DNA from 2 places in the Pseudoalteromonas sp. DY56-GL79 genome. Region 2 is predicted to be linked to the other one. Evidence: predicted binding sites of a transcription regulator. Region 2 holds the regulator's gene; the other holds the start of a gene.

Region 1 (8,603 bases), on a different contig from region 2:
AAGGTGCGATGGCGCTCTTTGGTGAAAAATACGATGATGAAGTTCGAGTCGTTTCAATCGGTGGATACTCAATTGAGCTTTGTGGTGGCACACACGTGAAGCGTGCAGGTGATATTGGTCTATTCAAGATTGTCTCAGAAGGCGGTATCGCAGCGGGTGTTCGTCGTATCGAAGCGGTAACGGGAGCTGATGCCATCGCTTATGTTAATGAGCAAGAGCAAGTGCTTTCTGAAATTGCGGCTTTGGTTAAGGGGGATACCTCATCTGTGCTAGAAAAAGTATCTGCGCTACTTGAAAAGTCAAAAGGTCTTGAGAAGCAAGTTGCTCAACTAAATGACAAACTAGCAAGTGCTGCGGGTGCAACGCTACTTGACTCTGTAACCGAAGTGAATGGGATTAAATTACTCGTTGCAAACGTTGCAGGAACTGAGTCTAAAGCACTGCGTGGCATGGTCGATGACCTGAAGAACAAGATTGGCTCAGGTGTCATTGCGCTAGGTGTAGCTAATGGCGATAAAGTAAGCCTAATCGCTGGCGTAACGAAAGACTTAGTTGGTCAGGTAAAAGCAGGTGAGCTAGTTAATCACATGGCTTCTCAAGTCGGTGGTAAAGGTGGCGGTCGTCCTGATATGGCGCAAGCTGGTGGTTCACAACCAGAAAACCTAGACGCAGCACTAAACAGTGTTCCAACTTGGTTAAATGAAGTAACGCAGTAATCAGCAAGTGGCGCTGATTGTACAAAAGTTTGGCGGCACCTCGGTAGGTTCGGTAGAACGTATTGAGGCGGTTGCCGAACACGTTATCAAAACACAACAACAAGGCCACCAAGTGGTGGTCGTGTTGTCTGCAATGTCAGGCGAGACAAACCGTCTCATTTCCCTTGCCCAACAAATCGATGCACGTCCGAGTTCTCGTGAACTAGATGTATTGATCACCACCGGCGAACAAGTTTCTATCGCGTTATTGGCGATGGCCATCATTAAGCGTGGGCATTCTGCCGTGAGCTTACTTGCCGATCAGGTTGGTATTAAAACCGATAACATGTTCTCTAAAGCGCGGATCACAGAAATAGACACAACCCGCTTAAAGCAAGAACTTGAGCATAACCGGATAACCATTATTGCCGGATTTCAAGGGCGTGATGGAGAAGGTAATATCACCACGCTAGGACGCGGCGGTACAGATACCTCAGCAGTTGAAATCGCAGGGGCTTTGCAAGCAGACGAATGTCAGATATATACTGATGTCGATGGTGTTTACACTACCGATCCGCGAATAGAGCCAAATGCAAGGCGTCTATCACATATTACTTTTTCTGAGATGTTGGAGCTAGCAAGTGTTGGCGCTAAGGTCTTGCAGATCCGTTCGGTTGAAGCGGCCGGTCGATATAATGTACCGCTGCGCGTACTTTCTTCGTTTTCTCCTGATAACGGCACCTTAATTAGCTATGAGGAAGGTAAGATGAAAAACACCAAAGTGGTCTCTGGGGTAGCGAGTGTCAAAGACGAAGCGCTTATCTTAGTTAACAATGTAGATGCAAAACCTAGTAATCTTGCCAATATACTTTCTCTTCTTGGTGAGCATAATATCGAAGTCGATATGATTAACCATTTGAACCACAGTGAGAAAAAAATAGACTATGCTTTTACTGTGCACACAAATGATTGTATTCTGGCGGAAGAAGTTTTAGCGCAACATGCACAAAATTTAGGTGGCGCAACGGTAGAGGTTAATGCTAACGTGGCAAAAATCTCAGCGGTTGGCATCGGGATGAAATCTCATTCAGGTGTTGCTGGTCTCTTTTTTATGGCATTGGCCGAAGAAAATATTCACACTCTATTAGTGTCTACATCAGAGATAAAAATCTCGGCACTAGTAGAAGAAAAATATTTAGAGCTAGCTGTACGGGCTTTACATGCCAAATTTGAATTGGAAAGTACAGAGTAAAAGAAGTTTTTGCTTACTTTTCTAGGAACTTTTATTTAAAATGGATTTGACGCGGAATCTTTTAAATTTTGGAATAACAGGAGCAAGAGAATGCTAATACTAACTCGTCGAGTAGGTGAAACCCTGATGATTGGTGATGAAGTGACTGTAACAGTACTAGGTGTTAAAGGTAACCAAGTACGTATTGGTGTAAATGCGCCTAAAGATGTTTCAGTTCACCGTGAAGAAATTTACATGCGAATCCAGGCTGAGAAATCTAGCCCGGGCAATATGTAATTGACCAAATACTGAATTACGATGTTAGTTAACATGGTTTAACTGGCATAAAAAACCCCGCCATTGCGGGGTTTCTTATTTCTGGCTTTGCTCAGATAAAAAGGCTATCGCTTCTTCGTTAAGTCCAGATTTACTGATATAGCTCGGTTTGTTTTGGTGAAATACCAAAAAACCTCTGTTCGTTTCAACAAGTTTATCTAAGTCGTCAAATAGGTAAGAAAATTCGGCATGTGTCGCTTTGGTGCTAATGCCTGCTTTAGAGATTGAAACCTCGACGATATTGCCGGCGGCACGAGAATATGACTGTCTTATCACCCACCAAGCTTTGCGATAGTAGAAAGCAACGCATTCAACTACAGCCAATAGAATAAGAAAGTTCCCGACGTAGTGCTCCTGCAATCCGTAAATAGCAAACAGCCCCAGTACAATTAGCAGTACAAGCAAGCCATATTTCGGTTTAACAGCAAGCCCATTGGCTTCAGACTCTTCAAAACACTCTCGATAATAGGCTTTATCTAACTTAAATTGGCTTTGAAAAGATAAATTTTCATTTTGTTCAAGGGAGGGCATAGACGTTCGTTTTGGTAAAAATTTCCCCTTATTATACCCATCTATATTGAAAAAGCTGTAACGCGAATAAATTGTTTGCAGCTCCCTTTTCCCACATCCAGCGAAATACGCGTTATACAGGGTGACGTTAACGTAAACGTTAATTGTTGGTCAGTCCAATTTACAATTTATCTTGCGTAATCAAAAATCCATTCTATATTCATTAAAATCTCAGTATTAGTTGGCGCTATTTTGAATATTTTTCATATTTATTACGTTAATTTTCCATATTTATTAATGTTTTCTTAGCTAACTCACTGATAGTTTGTAAGTTAAGTGCTTTGGTAATACCAATTTACAACACGCTTTACAGTGGAACATTTTTTGTTATAAGGTGAATAAATATCTACAAAAAGTGAAGGTTTATACCGGTTCGTTAACATCGAACAGGAAAACCAAACAGCAAGTAAGGGGTAAAAATGGATATTGGATCGCAGCTACTGCAAGCAGGAAATCTCATGCTGACCGGTATGGTTGGTGTTTTTGTTTTTCTGTCCATTTTGATTTTTGCGATGCGACTGTTGGCCAACTTTGCTGCTCAATTTGAAGAAGTAGAGCCAAGTACCACAAGATCAAAAACAACCAGAGCAACATCGTCACAGGGTGTGCCGCAGGCACATATTGCAGCCATTAGCGCTGCCGTTGCAGCCTACAGAAAAAACAATTAATAGGGGTTTTGCATGTCACAGTTAAAGCTAACCGAATTAGTGCTGCGCGACGCGCATCAGTCATTACTCGCCACCAGAATGCGCTTGGAAGATATGCTTCCTATCGCTGAGAAGCTCGACAATATGGGCTATTGGTCTGTTGAATCATGGGGGGGAGCAACCTTCGACTCGTGTATTCGCTATTTAGGCGAAGATCCATGGGAGCGGATCCGTGCACTGAAAGCTGCAATGCCAAAAACCAAACAGCAAATGCTACTGCGTGGTCAGAATCTATTGGGCTATCGTCACTATGCAGATGATGTTGTCGAAAAGTTTGTTGAGCGTGCCCACCATAACGGGGTAGATGTATTTAGAATATTCGATGCAATGAACGACGTGCGCAACTTAGAAACGGCTATTAAAGCGGCCATCAAAGTGGGCGCGCATGCGCAGGGCACGATTTCGTACACCGTAAGCCCTGTTCATACGCTGGAAATGTGGCTCACGCAAGCTAAGCAGCTCGAAGACTTAGGCTGTCATTCCATTTGTATTAAGGACATGGCTGGATTACTGAAACCCTATGATGCTGAAAAGTTAATCTCTGGGCTCAAAGCGTCCGTCTCTATTCCTATCGCAATGCAGTGCCATGCAACCACAGGGCTCAGTACTGCAACTTATCAAAAAGCCATAGATGCGGGTATCGATATGCTCGATACGGCGATATCTTCGATGAGTATGACCTATGGCCATAGTGCAACAGAAACTATCGCGGCGATTGTGGAAGGCACGGAACGTGATACAGGGCTTGATTTACTAGAGCTAGAAGAGATCGCAGCCTATTTCCGTGAAGTGAGAAAGAAATATGCAGCTTTTGAGGGCAGCTTAAAAGGAGTAGATGGTCGTATTCTATCTGCACAAGTGCCTGGTGGCATGTTAACCAATATGGAAAATCAACTGCGAGAGCAAGGTGCGGGTGACAAGCTTGACGCAGTACTAAAAGAAATTCCAAGTGTGCGTAAAGAGCTTGGCTATCTGCCACTCGTAACACCAACCTCACAGATTGTCGGGACGCAAGCGGTATTAAACGTACTTACCGGTGAGCGTTATAAGTCTATAACCAAAGAAACGGCTGGCGTGCTGAAAGGCGAATATGGAGCGACACCAGCGCAAGTCGACCAAGCTTTGCAACAACGAGTACTTGAAGGCGCAGAGCCTATTACCTGCCGTCCTGCAGACTTAATTGAACCTGAGCTAGATAGTTTACAAAGCGAACTAGTCGCGACGGCAAAAGAGGAACAAATTACCTTAGCCGACGAGGTTATTGATGATGTGCTTACCTATGCATTATTCCCGCAGATTGGCCTTAAATTCTTGAAAAATCGCAATAACCCAGATGCGTTTGAGCCAAAACCGACGCTTGTTGAAAACAAACAACAAAAAGCAGCAGCGGCGCCTGCTAAAGCTAAGTCATCAGCTACTGAGCGTTACAGCATAAAAGTGGATGGCAAAGTATACGATGTAGTGGTTGCGCCGGGAGGTGAGTTACAAGAAGTACAAGTCAAAGACAGTGAGCTCATTCCGCAATCAACTTCGGTGAGCTCCAGTGAAACTTTGAATGCGCCACTTGCCGGCAACATCTTTAAGCTTATGGTGCGCGCAGGAGATGAGGTGCAAGAAGGCGATGTAGTACTCATCATGGAAGCCATGAAAATGGAAACCGAGGTGCGTGCAACACACAGTGGTCAAGTCGCAGAACTACTCGTCTCTGAAGGCGATTCCGTCAGTGCTGGCGATGCCATCATGTCTTTAGCATAAGGATGTCGTGATGGAAGGGTTACTTAATTTATGGCAAGCGACAGGGCTTGCCAACTTCACCGTGCCTGCACTTTGCATGATGGCTGTGGGCTGCGGACTTTTGTATCTTGCGATCGCCAAAGGCTTTGAGCCGTTGCTATTAGTGCCTATTGGCTTTGGTGCCATACTCACGAACATTCCTGTTGCTGGGCTTGCCGATCCTGGTGGGCTTTTATACTACGTGTATTACATTGGTATAGACAGCGGAGTATTCCCCTTGCTGATCTTTATGGGGGTGGGCGCGATGACGGACTTTAGTGCACTGATAGCCAACCCCAAGATGCTGTTGCTTGGTGCCGCAGCGCAGTTTGGGATCTTTGCCACTTTGTTTGGGGCTATATTGCTGAACTATATTCCGGGCTTTGAATTTACCTTGCAAGACGCTTCAGCAATCGCCATTATTGGCGGTGCAGATGGACCAACTGCGATATTCCTCGCGTCTAAGCTTGCACCAGAGTTACTAGGGGCAATTGCGGTGGCAGCCTATTCGTATATGGCGTTAGTGCCAATTATTCAACCACCAATCATGAAAGCACTCACGACGCAAGAAGAGCGTCAGATTGCGATGCCGCAGCTGCGCCATGTATCAAAAACCGAGAAAATCCTCTTTCCTCTGGCGGTACTAGGTTTGACGATATTGTTTTTACCTGCTGCAACACCTTTGGTTGGTATGTTTTGCTTAGGTAACTTGATGAAAGAGTGCGGTGTAGTAGACCGCTTGAGTAAAACGGCGCAAAACGAGTTGATTAATATCACCACTATTTTCCTCGGACTGGCGGTGGGCTCAAAGCTGGCCGCAGATCAATTCTTAACGGTTGAGACGTTGGGGATTTTAGCGCTGGGTGCCGTGGCTTTTGGAATTGGTACCGCAGCAGGTGTATTAATGGCTAAAACCATGAATAAGTTTAGCGATACCCCCATTAATCCGCTAGTTGGCGCCGCTGGGGTATCTGCAGTCCCGATGGCTGCGCGCGTGGTCAATAAGGTTGGCCTTGAAAGTAATCCGCATAATTTCTTGCTGATGCATGCGATGGGCCCCAATGTAGCCGGTGTATTAGGCAGTGCGGTTGCTGCCGGTATTTTGCTTGCACTAGTAGGTTAATTTACACTTCTCCAACCATTTGCGTGGCGATTTTAGATTGCCGCGCATTTTTTCGACCTATAATACCAGCTCAGTTGGGGAAATAAGACGGTAGTAAGTTTTGTTGTCACTTTGATGCTTTTTGGTATCAAATTGTTTAAAAAAATCTTTTTTGTTTCTATTTGGGGGTTGTTTTTCTGTTTTTTTTGGGTACTGTATTACTTGAGTATAACAATGAAAATAAGGAAGTAACATGAAATTAACTATAAAAAAAACCAACTTAAAAAGCTTATTAGGTAAAGAAATTGCAGCGTCTCAAACTAAAGATGTTGCGGGTGCAAGAGGGACTGATACATTAACAGGCCTAATGGCATGTAATCCACCTCCTACAGGTAAGCACTACTGTCAGCGTCCAAAAGATATGCTTTAAGCGCTATCTGAACTCATTCAGATTACAACTATATTACGCCTGATGTGAAACCATGTTGGGCGTATATACAACCAATAACTAAACCATAGAAAACATAACAATCCACTCTCCCACACGTGTTTAACACCAAAAATAGATTTCCGTTATTTAGCAGTTTGACGTTTCATTTCGCTGGACTTTACATTCTGGAACTTGATAGTCTTTCGTCACTTTTAATTAACACGAACAACCTCAGATGAAGCTTTTAGCTCCTTTCTTATTTTTGTTACCCTGCATGACAGTTGCAACGGAAGCATCGACTTTAGTGGTAACGCCGATTGCAGAGCATGTTTATAAACATGAATCTTCGCTACATGTTGAACCGTGGGGGTTAGTGGCCGGCTCTGGTCTGGTTGTGGTTGACGGTCAAGATGCTTACATTGTTGATACTCCTTGGACTGAGCAAGACACAGAAGCGCTGCTATTATGGGCTGAGCACCGTAAGCTCAATGTTAAAGGGGCGGTGGTCACGCATTACCATCAAGATGCAAGTGGTGGTCTAGCAGTATTAAATAAACATCAGATCCCAACCTATGCATCAGCCCAAACCAATCATCTATTAGCCCGAAAACACAGCGCGATTGCGTTACATAATTTGCCGCAAGTCTCATCAGCGATTAAGTCAGGTGTCGTTGAAACCTATTACCCTGGTGCAGGGCACTCGGAAGACAATATTGTTGTGTGGCTGCCACAATCTAAAATTTTATTCGCAGGATGCTTTGTGAAAAGTATGGCGAGTAAAAGTTTAGGTAACTTGGAGGATGCTTCGGTTGATGAGTGGCAAGCGTCTATACACAATGTATTGAGCCGATATCCGCAAGCAAACATGGTTATCCCAGGGCATGGTAAAGAAGGGGATTTATCTTTGTTGCACCATACCGTTAAGCTAATCAAAATCGAGCAATCAAAAGGTAAATAAAGGACTGACATGAAATTTATTCCATTTCGTAATTTACGCTGTCCGGGTTTAGAAACTGCGCTGTGGTATTGTCGCTTGTTGTTTTTAACGGGCGTAGCCTTGATAGTGTTTGGGGTGATCAAAGAGGGGATTGCAATCTATCATTGGCTAGTCGCCATGATAGAAAACGGCGACGCGCCAATAAAAGCAGCTTACCTCTATGACTTAGATTTACTTTCACACCCAAACTTTCATTTGATCATTGTTGGAGTGGTGAAGATCTACTTCTCCTGTGGTCTTGCGATTAAATTGAAAACAATGTCCCATGAACAGGCGCCACAAAATTAACGGATACCACGTAAAGGAATCTCCTAGACTCTTTTACGTGGCAGGGTTACGATTTAAAAATTAATACTCCAGTTGTCCGCCATTTTGGATAAAGGCGACATATTCGTTCCAAACATCTTCAACACTTCGGCCCAAGATATGTTGAAATGCAGCATCAAATGACCAAGTATAATTGCCCATATCTTTCGCCGCTTTATTAAACTTGTAGATAAACTCTGAGTCGTGCTGTTGTTTGACGTAATGTAAGAAAAACCCAGTAGTGGTGTAGCCACTAAGCCAGCGTTTAGCGTTAATGATATCCGGTGAGCGTGATTTATGAAAACCAGCACCGATCCGCACGGCATCAGCTAGGCCTTCGGTGTATGCCCAATTTGCCTTGCCATCACCATAGCTGTCATGAGTCAGCGGCGAGTTATTGTAACCATGGGTGACTTCGTGGAATAAAATGCCGTCGATTTCATCACGGATCACGGC
Region 2 (8,603 bases):
ACCAAGTTTTTCTACCCATAATCCACCCCTTTAATCACGCTAATTTGCTCTTCCAGAAGTATGAAAAAAACTCACCCATGAAGGCAAATCGCTATGCTATCTTGGAACCTAAGTTAGATTGTTCAGCAGTGGCACCGCTTGCATCATTGGATTTCCTTTTGATGCCTCTGGTTGCTTTTGATGAGCAAGGTAATCGCCTCGGTATGGGCGGTGGGTACTACGATAGAACATTAGCGTTACACTACGCTGAGCAGCGAGCTAAACCAGCACTTGTTGGTCTTGCTCATGATTGCCAGCAAGTTCCAAGCTTACCAACAGCAGCTTGGGATGTACCGCTCCCAACTATCCTCACTCCAACCCAACTATACACTTGGCCAAAAAATAATTTAGCAGGCAAATAGTTAAGCGCATTTTGAGGCACTTTTGACCATGACGCTGACACTTTGATTGAGTTATACTCCATACAACTTCAATGACAACTAAGTGTAGCGTTATGACTCAAGATGAAATGAAAAAAGCCGCGGCATGGGCAGCTTTGAACTATGTAGAAGAAAACACCATTGTTGGGGTTGGTACAGGCTCAACGGTAAACCACTTTATTGATGCGCTTGGCAGTATCAAGGATCAAATCAAAGGGGCAGTATCAAGCTCTGAAGCTTCAACAGAGAAGCTAAAAGCACTTGGTATTGAAGTTTTCGAGCTAAACGATGTGTCAGAGCTTGCGGTATATGTTGATGGCGCAGATGAAATCAACAGCACCAACGAAATGATAAAAGGTGGTGGCGCAGCACTGACGCGCGAGAAAATCGTTGCAGCTGTTGCCAAGAAATTTGTTTGTATCGTTGATAATACAAAGCATGTTGAGACGCTAGGCGCATTTCCACTGCCTGTTGAAGTGATCCCAATGGCGCGTAGTTACGTGGCAAGAGAGTTACTAAAATTAGGTGGCGATCCAGTTTACCGCCAAGGCGTTATCACTGATAACGGCAATGTCATTCTTGATGTGCATGGCCTAGAAATTAGCGCAGCAAAAGCGCTTGAAGAAAAAATTAACCAGATTGTTGGCGTCGTGACTAATGGCTTATTTGCCGCGCGTGGCGCTGACGTTGTAATAACAGGCACTCCAGAAGGGCCTAAAATCAACTAGTGAGATTACAGATGAGCAAGGTTTCGTTATCAAAGGATAAAATTCGAATTTTGTTGTTAGAAGGCGTGCATCAAAGCGCTGTTGAGACGCTAAAGCGCAACGGTTATAGCAACATAGACTACGTTAAAACATCCTTACCGGAGCCTGAGCTGATCGAGCGGATCAAAGATGCTCACTTTGTCGGGATCCGCTCACGTACCCACCTTACAGAAGCAGTTTTAGAACAGGCTGAAAAGCTGGTCGCGATTGGCTGTTTCTGCATCGGCACCAACCAAGTGGATTTGGATGCTGCTAAAAAACGCGGTATCGCCGTATTCAACGCACCATTTTCTAACACCCGCTCTGTGGCTGAACTCGTCTTAGGTGAAATTCTCTTGTTATTGCGCCGTGTTCCTGAGCGTAACGCAAAGGCGCATCGCGGTGAGTGGGATAAATCTGCCGATGGTTCATACGAAGCCCGTGGTAAAACGCTGGGTATTATTGGTTATGGTCACATTGGCACCCAGCTTGGCATTATGGCTGAGAATATCGGGATGAACGTCGAGTTTTATGACATCGAAGATAAGCTCACGCTCGGCAACGCAACGCAGTTACACACGCTAACGCAACTGCTACAAAGAGCGGACGTGGTCAGTTTGCATGTACCAGAGACATCACAGACCAAAAACCTTATCGGCATGGCTGAAATTGAAGTGATGAAACAAGGCGCAATCCTAATTAACGCATCACGTGGAACGGTTGTTGATATCGACGCCTTAGCTGAAGCTTTAGCGGCCAAGAAACTTTCTGGCGCTGCTATCGATGTATTCCCCGTTGAACCAAAATCTAATCATGAAGAATTTGTCTCACCACTACGCGAGTTTGACAATGTACTGCTAACCCCACACGTTGGTGGTTCTACCCAAGAAGCACAAGAAAACATTGGTGTGGAAGTCGCGGGTAAGTTGGCAAAATATTCAGATAATGGTTCAACAGTCACGGCAGTTAACTTCCCAGAAGTTTCTCTACCTGAATTATCAAACCGAAGTCGTTTATTACACGTACACGTAAACCGCCCAGGCGTACTAACGCAAATCAATCAAGCGTTCGCTCAGCACGGTATCAATATTGCGGCGCAATACCTACAAACGGATGAATCTATTGGTTACGTAGTTATCGACGTCGATAGCGACCACTCTGAAGTAGCACTGAAAGAGTTAAGTGCAGTTGAAGGAACTATTAGAGCACGTATTCTTCACTAATACCAATTGAATTAATTCTCTAATCAATTTGAAGGGTGAAATAGCATATTAGCTTCGTTAAAAATTTCTCATTTAGAACAAATAAATAGCAAAATTTTTGCCTTGCTACTAAAGCTATTTCCCCGCTTCAAGATAGATCATTTACTTAATACAACTGGTATAAGAAGAATCAAGCATAAAAAACCAGTCGCTGTGAAGTGACTGGTTTTTTTTGTATCAATTTGGCTTACGCCATGAAATCAACACCTTCTTTGATGTCTTTTTCAAGTGTCGCTAGCATGTCGTCTTTTGCTTTTTGCTCAAACGCGCTTAGCTCACCGTAAGGAAGTAACTTCTCTACACCGTTTTTACCAAGGATAACCGGCTGTGCAAAGAATGTTGCATCGCCTGTGTTACCTTCAACGTATGCGTACTCAAGTACTTCTTCACCTTGTAGACCTTTCACTAGTGAGAAGCAGAAACGTGCTGCTGCTGCACCCATTGAAAGTGTAGCTGAACCGCCACCCGCTTTAGCTTCAACCACTTCAGTACCCGCGTTTTGGATACGAGTCGTTAGTGCAGCAACTTCTTCGTCAGTGAACTCAACACCTTCAACTTGAGAAAGCAGAGGTAGAATTGTAGTACCTGAGTGACCACCAATTACTGGGATCTTAACTTCAGCAACGTCTAGACCTTTAAGCTCTGCGATGAAAGTTTCAGCGCGGATAACGTCAAGCGTTGTTACACCGAATACGCGAGCTGGATCATAAGTACCTGCTTTTTTGAACACTTCAGCAACGATTGGTACCGTGCCATTTACTGGGTTTGTGATGATACCAACAAGTGCTTTAGGGCAGCTTCTAACGATACCTTCAGCAAGTGTCTTGATGATACCTGCGTTAACGTTGAATAGGTCAGCACGGTCCATACCAGGCTTACGAGGCATACCAGCAGGGATAAGCACTACGTCAGCACCAGCAAGAGCTGGGTCTAGGTCGTCTTTACCATAACCCGCTACTTTTACCGCAGTTGGGATGTGAGATAAGTCAACTGCAACACCAGGTACAACAGGTGCAACGTCATAAAGCGCTAACTCAGAGCCAGCTGGAAGACCATTTTTAAGCAATAAAGATAGAGCTTGACCGATACCGCCAGCGGCACCTAATACAGCAACTTTCATTTGAATTCTCCATAATTTGAAGGTGGAATTGAGTGTGCAGTAAAGATAATGAAAAGCGCTGTTAAACACAAATTAATCACGGTTATTTTCGAGATTTTTTGACTAATGTCTTAAATAAAAGTGTAAAGATCGCGACACTTTGTACACTTATGCTTTACGACTGCCATTTTGGTCGCGCAAATTTGGGAATCTCGGCGGTTTTGTGTAGAATTTAAAGATTAGCCGTAAAAGAAGACAGACTATGCAGCCGCAAGAAAAACAAGAAGCACTGATCAAAGCATTTAAAGCCATTTTAAAAGAAGAAAACTTTGGCTCTCAAGGTGAAATTGTTGATGCTCTAAAACAACAAGGATTTGACAACGTCAGTCAGAGCAAAGTGTCGCGCATGCTGAGCAAGTTTGGTGCTGTGCGTACACGTAATGCCAAACAAGAAATGGTTTACTGCTTACCCGCCGAAATGAGCGTACCAACAGCAAAAAGTCCTTTACGTCAGTTAGTCGTTGATATTATGCACAACGAAATGATGATTATTATTCGAACCAGTCCTGGTGCTGCCCAGTTAATTGCGAGGCTACTTGACTCATTAGGCACCGCAGACGGCGTATTAGGTACGATTGCCGGCGATGACACGATTTTTATTGCCCCTGCCAAAGTATCTGAAATCGACGTTACTTTAGACAAAGTAAAAACCCTGTTCGATAACGTTTAGTCTATTACTCTTATCGGTGCTAACTCACAGGTTAGCACATACTTTGATATTTTAGCTTCCACAAAAACGCTTCCCCCTACTATCACGATAAACAGAATAAATTGCTTATCTTTACAGCAAAAAAACGTTTGACATAATATGTCTAAATGTGGCAACTTTAGAAACACATGTGAGGCTTTCTTACAACGCATGGATGGTTTTTAAGCTGATTGACTAGCTTTTCGGATTTGTTTCCTACAGTGTCTCAGTCTTTCCGGACACGAACGCTATTCGCTTCACTCAATCATCTCACATTCTATGATGCGGAACTCACCGCTTGATACACACAAAGATACCTTATGGCGCTGAGTGGACAATTCACTTACTTAACCGCTTAAAAGGAAATACAAGGAACTAAGGAACAGCAATGGAATTTTTAAATACTGCATTTACGTTTCCCACTGTTATTTTTTCAACACTATTACTGATAGTGCTGTTGTTCTGGCTAATTGCTTTACTCGGTTTTGCTGATATCGATATCTTAGAAGGCGATGTTGATATTGAAGCCGAAGGCGCAAGCTCTGGTTCTTTTTGGGAAGTCGCTTTTGGCGGCGTCCCTGTGAGTATTTCATTGAGTTTAATCATCGCGCTGGGCTGGATTGTCAGTATTTATGTACAACAGTTTTTTGCTTACCTACTAGGCAATGGCATTTTCTACTACCTGATGGGCACGGTATTTATGCTTGTTAGCCTCATTGCTGCATTACCACTAACCGCCGTCATTGTAAGACCATTACGACGCTTTTTCGAAAGCCAAGAAACCACATCAAAGCAAGCGCTGGTTGGGCTCGAATGCGTTATTGCAACATCGAGAGTTAGCAACACGTTCGGTCAAGCCAGAGTATATATTCAAGGAACAGAGCAACTCATCGAAGTGCGCTCGGATGAAGATAACACTTTCACACTAGGAGACAGTGCCTTACTTATCGAACATGACACCCTTACACATAGCTACACGATTGTGGCTAAACCTTGGTAATAGTACGGAAAATAACGGAATTTAGGAACGAGTTGGTATAGCTAATACCAGCTCAAACAATATAGCGCAACGCAGGAAAAAACATGGAATTTCTAAACAACCTCGGACCGGTGCTCGCAATCGTGGGCATATCCATCGTCATTATTTTTGCCATTCTACTTCTGATTGGAAAGTTCTACCGCAAGGTTGAACAAGGTCAGGCATTGATCATCAACAAGATGAAAAGCGAGCCGGATGTCACGACTACAGGCGGCATTGTGCTACCTGTGATCCATAAAATGGAAGTCATGGATATTTCAACTAACCGCATGGTATTGGAGCGTCGTGAAAATAGCGGCCTGATCTGTAAAGACAATATCCGTGCCGACATCGCCATCACTTTTTACATTCGCGTAAACGAAAACAAAGAAGATATCCTACGCGTTGCTAAACAAGTTGGCTGTGCCCGCGCATCGGCACCAGAAACCTTACAAGCATTATTTGAGGCAAAATTCTCCGAAGCCTTGAAAACCGTTGGTAAGCGCATGAATTTTGAGGAGCTATTTACCCATCGTAATGAGTTCCGAGATTCTATTAAAGAAGTGATTGGACAAGATTTATCTGGCTATACGTTAGAAGATGTGGCGATTGATTATCTTGAACAAACCTCTATCGACAAGTTAGATCCAAATAACATTCTTGACGCTGAAGGTATTCGCCGTATTACCGAAAAAACCTCACGCCAAAACGTGGAAACGAACCAACTTAAATGCGATGAAAAAGCGCAAATCGACAACCAAAACCAAGCAGCTTTTGAAAAAGCAGCAGAAGTCGAGCGCCAACGAGAAGATGCTAGCGCAAGACAGCGTCGTGAAATCGAATCGGTGCGCGCTCGCGAAGCCGCAGAAGCTGAACGTGTTAAGCATGAAGAGCGCTTAAAAGCCGAAGAAGCACGCCTCAAAGCGGACGAAGCAATTGCAATTGCAGAGCACAATAAACAGCGTGAAATCGATGTTGCAGAGCAAAACCGCCTTCGCTTACTCGGTATAGAAGAAGAAAAAGTCACGCGTTCTCGCCAGATTGAAATTATCGAACGTGAGCGCGAAACCGAAATACTACGTATTCAAAAGGCCAAAGCGCTAGAAGTTGAACGTAAAGAGATTGCCGATGTTCAGCGTGAACGGGTTGCCGTTGAGAAAACCGTTGCCGAGGAACAAGAGCGCATCAAAGACGTACAATGTATTGCTGAAGCCGAGCGTGAAAAGCAAGCAAAAATTATTCTTGCTCAAGCTGAGGCTGAAGAAGCGTTGGTTAAAGATATTGAAGCGGCTAAAGCTAAAGAGCAAGCTGCCGAATTTAAAGCCCGTGAAATGGAAAAAATGGCCGCAGCAGAACTACGTATTGCGAACCAAACCGCAGAGTCGAAGAAAATTCTTGCCGAGGCTGCCCAAGTTGAAGCGGCAGCGCCTGGTCTTGCAGAAGCCGATATCATCAAGGCAAAAGCCGCTGCAAGTGCGATACAAGGCGAAACAGACGCCAAAGTGTTACAGCAAAAACTAGAAGCCGAAGCACAAGGTAAACGTGATATCGGCCGCGCCGAAGCCGAAGTACAAGCAGCAATGGCTGAAGCAACTAAGAAGCAAAGTGAAGCCGAAGCGCAAGGCAAACGTGAAATTGGTTTGGCAGAAGCTGAGGTTCAATCAGCAATGGCTGAGGCAATTGAAAAACAAGGTGAAGCAGAAGCTATCAACCTTGAACGAAAGATGTCAGCAGAAGCCAAAGGTCTTACAGAGAAGCTGGAAGCACTGAATAAGATGGATAAAGACGCCCGTGAATACGAAGGCTTTACACTACAGCTAAATCAACAGAAAGAGCTGACGCTTGCGAGTATCGAGGCAAACAAACAAGTTTCTGCAAGTCAGGCTGAAGTATTAGGTAAAGCACTAAGCGGTGCTGATATCAACTTTATGGGCGGCGACGGCCAGTTCTTTAACCAGTTTATGAATGCCATCACAGTGGGCAAGTCAATTGACGGCTTAGTCGGCGAAAGTAAGACGGTACAAACCGTATTTAAAGATCACCTAAACGGTGAGCGTAATTTGATGGACGACCTAAAAGGGGTGTTGGCTGGTGCTAATGCGTCGTCGGAAACGCTAAAAAACATCAACATGAGTAAGTTCTTCCAACAACTAAGCAATAGCTCAGATGCGGACAAACAGCAGCTACTCAAGTTACTTGGCGGCTCGTTAAATGGCAGTAAACAAAGCGAACCACTAGAGTAATTAACCCTGAGGAGTCAATCTGCTTGGCTCCTCTCCCCCATTTGCGACAGCGCACATAGGAAAGCAAAGAATGACGGAAGCAACGCAACAAGCGCCAGAGCGAACGCTCGAACAAGACTCTTATCAACTGATTAAACGCCGGCTTAGTAACTTTGGCAGTGAACTGAAAAGTCAGATAGATAAACTCAACCAACAGCGTGTTGACACTTTTGGCAGCACCGAGCTTAAAGTGAAAGGTCGAGCAAGAGTTCGCACTGAGCATAACTGCGTACCGCGCGACATTGTACTGATCGGCGACAAGCTCATCTTTGCTTATAATGTGTTTATGGGGCTTAAACAAAATACCCAAGTCAGCGATGTATTCACCGTACAAAAGCTACACTTGCAAGAAGAGCATTACGAAATAGAACCTTACCCGCAAGAAACCAAATTCCTCACTGACCAACGTTTCTTACGGGACTTCGACGAACTATACACGTATTACAAAGACACCCGTCTACAGCACCTATTTGTTAAATCAAACAAGCTTTTTGCACTATTTCAGATTGGCGAAAAGCTCTCTGATGTCCGCGTGTTTCGCTGGCAAATCGCCAAAGACGAAACCTTAGATTACATTGATAACCGAGGAGAGCGTGACCTAGGCGAAGTGGAAAACTTTGACTTTGAATGGCAAAAAACCGATCGCGCCGATCACGTCGAAGGCCGTCACCCACATATTAATGTAAACGACAAAGTATTTATTGAAGTATCGAGTGGCAAACTCACCGTAAAAATAGAAAACAATACCCAAAGCGGTGAAGGTATTTATCAAGAAGCCGTTGATGACGCCAGTCAATCACTCGCAGATTGCGATTTACGTTTTGCCGAAGTTGGCGAAATGGTGTTGTTAAAGTTACTTCCCTACCGAGAAAAACAATGGCGTTATTTTATTTATAATTGCCGCACCCAACAGGTATTGCGCCAAGATGCGCTGGGTGGTGCCTGTGTTCAATTACCTGAGAACCAAGGAATTATTTTTCCTGGTGGCTATTATTTACAATCTGGGCAAACACGCTATTTTGACGACCA

Evidence for each region. Region 2 encodes ArgR, which controls arginine synthesis, uptake and breakdown. Its sites were predicted from a motif close to ANTGAATANNTATTCANT; they were not measured.
Region 1: the regulator ArgR is predicted to act here: its motif matches at 3,166-3,183, upstream of NO992_RS08525 (OadG family protein).

The regions. Positions count from the first base shown of each region.
Region 1 is NZ_JANHZS010000009.1:146,885-155,487, reverse strand. It holds gene alaS (alanine--tRNA ligase) at 1-716, shown strand, start outside; gene NO992_RS08540 (aspartate kinase) at 724-1,947, shown strand; gene csrA (carbon storage regulator CsrA) at 2,038-2,223, shown strand; gene NO992_RS08530 (hypothetical protein) at 2,299-2,793, opposite strand; gene NO992_RS08525 (OadG family protein) at 3,252-3,500, shown strand; gene oadA (sodium-extruding oxaloacetate decarboxylase subunit alpha) at 3,513-5,294, shown strand; gene NO992_RS08515 (sodium ion-translocating decarboxylase subunit beta) at 5,305-6,435, shown strand; gene NO992_RS08510 (hypothetical protein) at 6,668-6,844, shown strand; gene bla (subclass B1 metallo-beta-lactamase) at 7,119-7,802, shown strand; gene NO992_RS08500 (hypothetical protein) at 7,812-8,129, shown strand; gene NO992_RS08495 (basic secretory protein-like protein) at 8,190-8,603, opposite strand, start outside.
Region 2 is NZ_JANHZS010000003.1:86,158-94,760, forward strand. It holds gene NO992_RS02940 (5-formyltetrahydrofolate cyclo-ligase) at 1-401, shown strand, start outside; gene rpiA (ribose-5-phosphate isomerase RpiA) at 494-1,147, shown strand; gene serA (phosphoglycerate dehydrogenase) at 1,159-2,388, shown strand; gene mdh (malate dehydrogenase) at 2,615-3,547, opposite strand; gene argR (transcriptional regulator ArgR) at 3,789-4,256, shown strand; gene NO992_RS02965 (DUF1449 domain-containing protein) at 4,663-5,274, shown strand; gene NO992_RS02970 (SPFH domain-containing protein) at 5,358-7,535, shown strand; gene NO992_RS02975 (DNA repair ATPase) at 7,606-8,603, shown strand, end outside.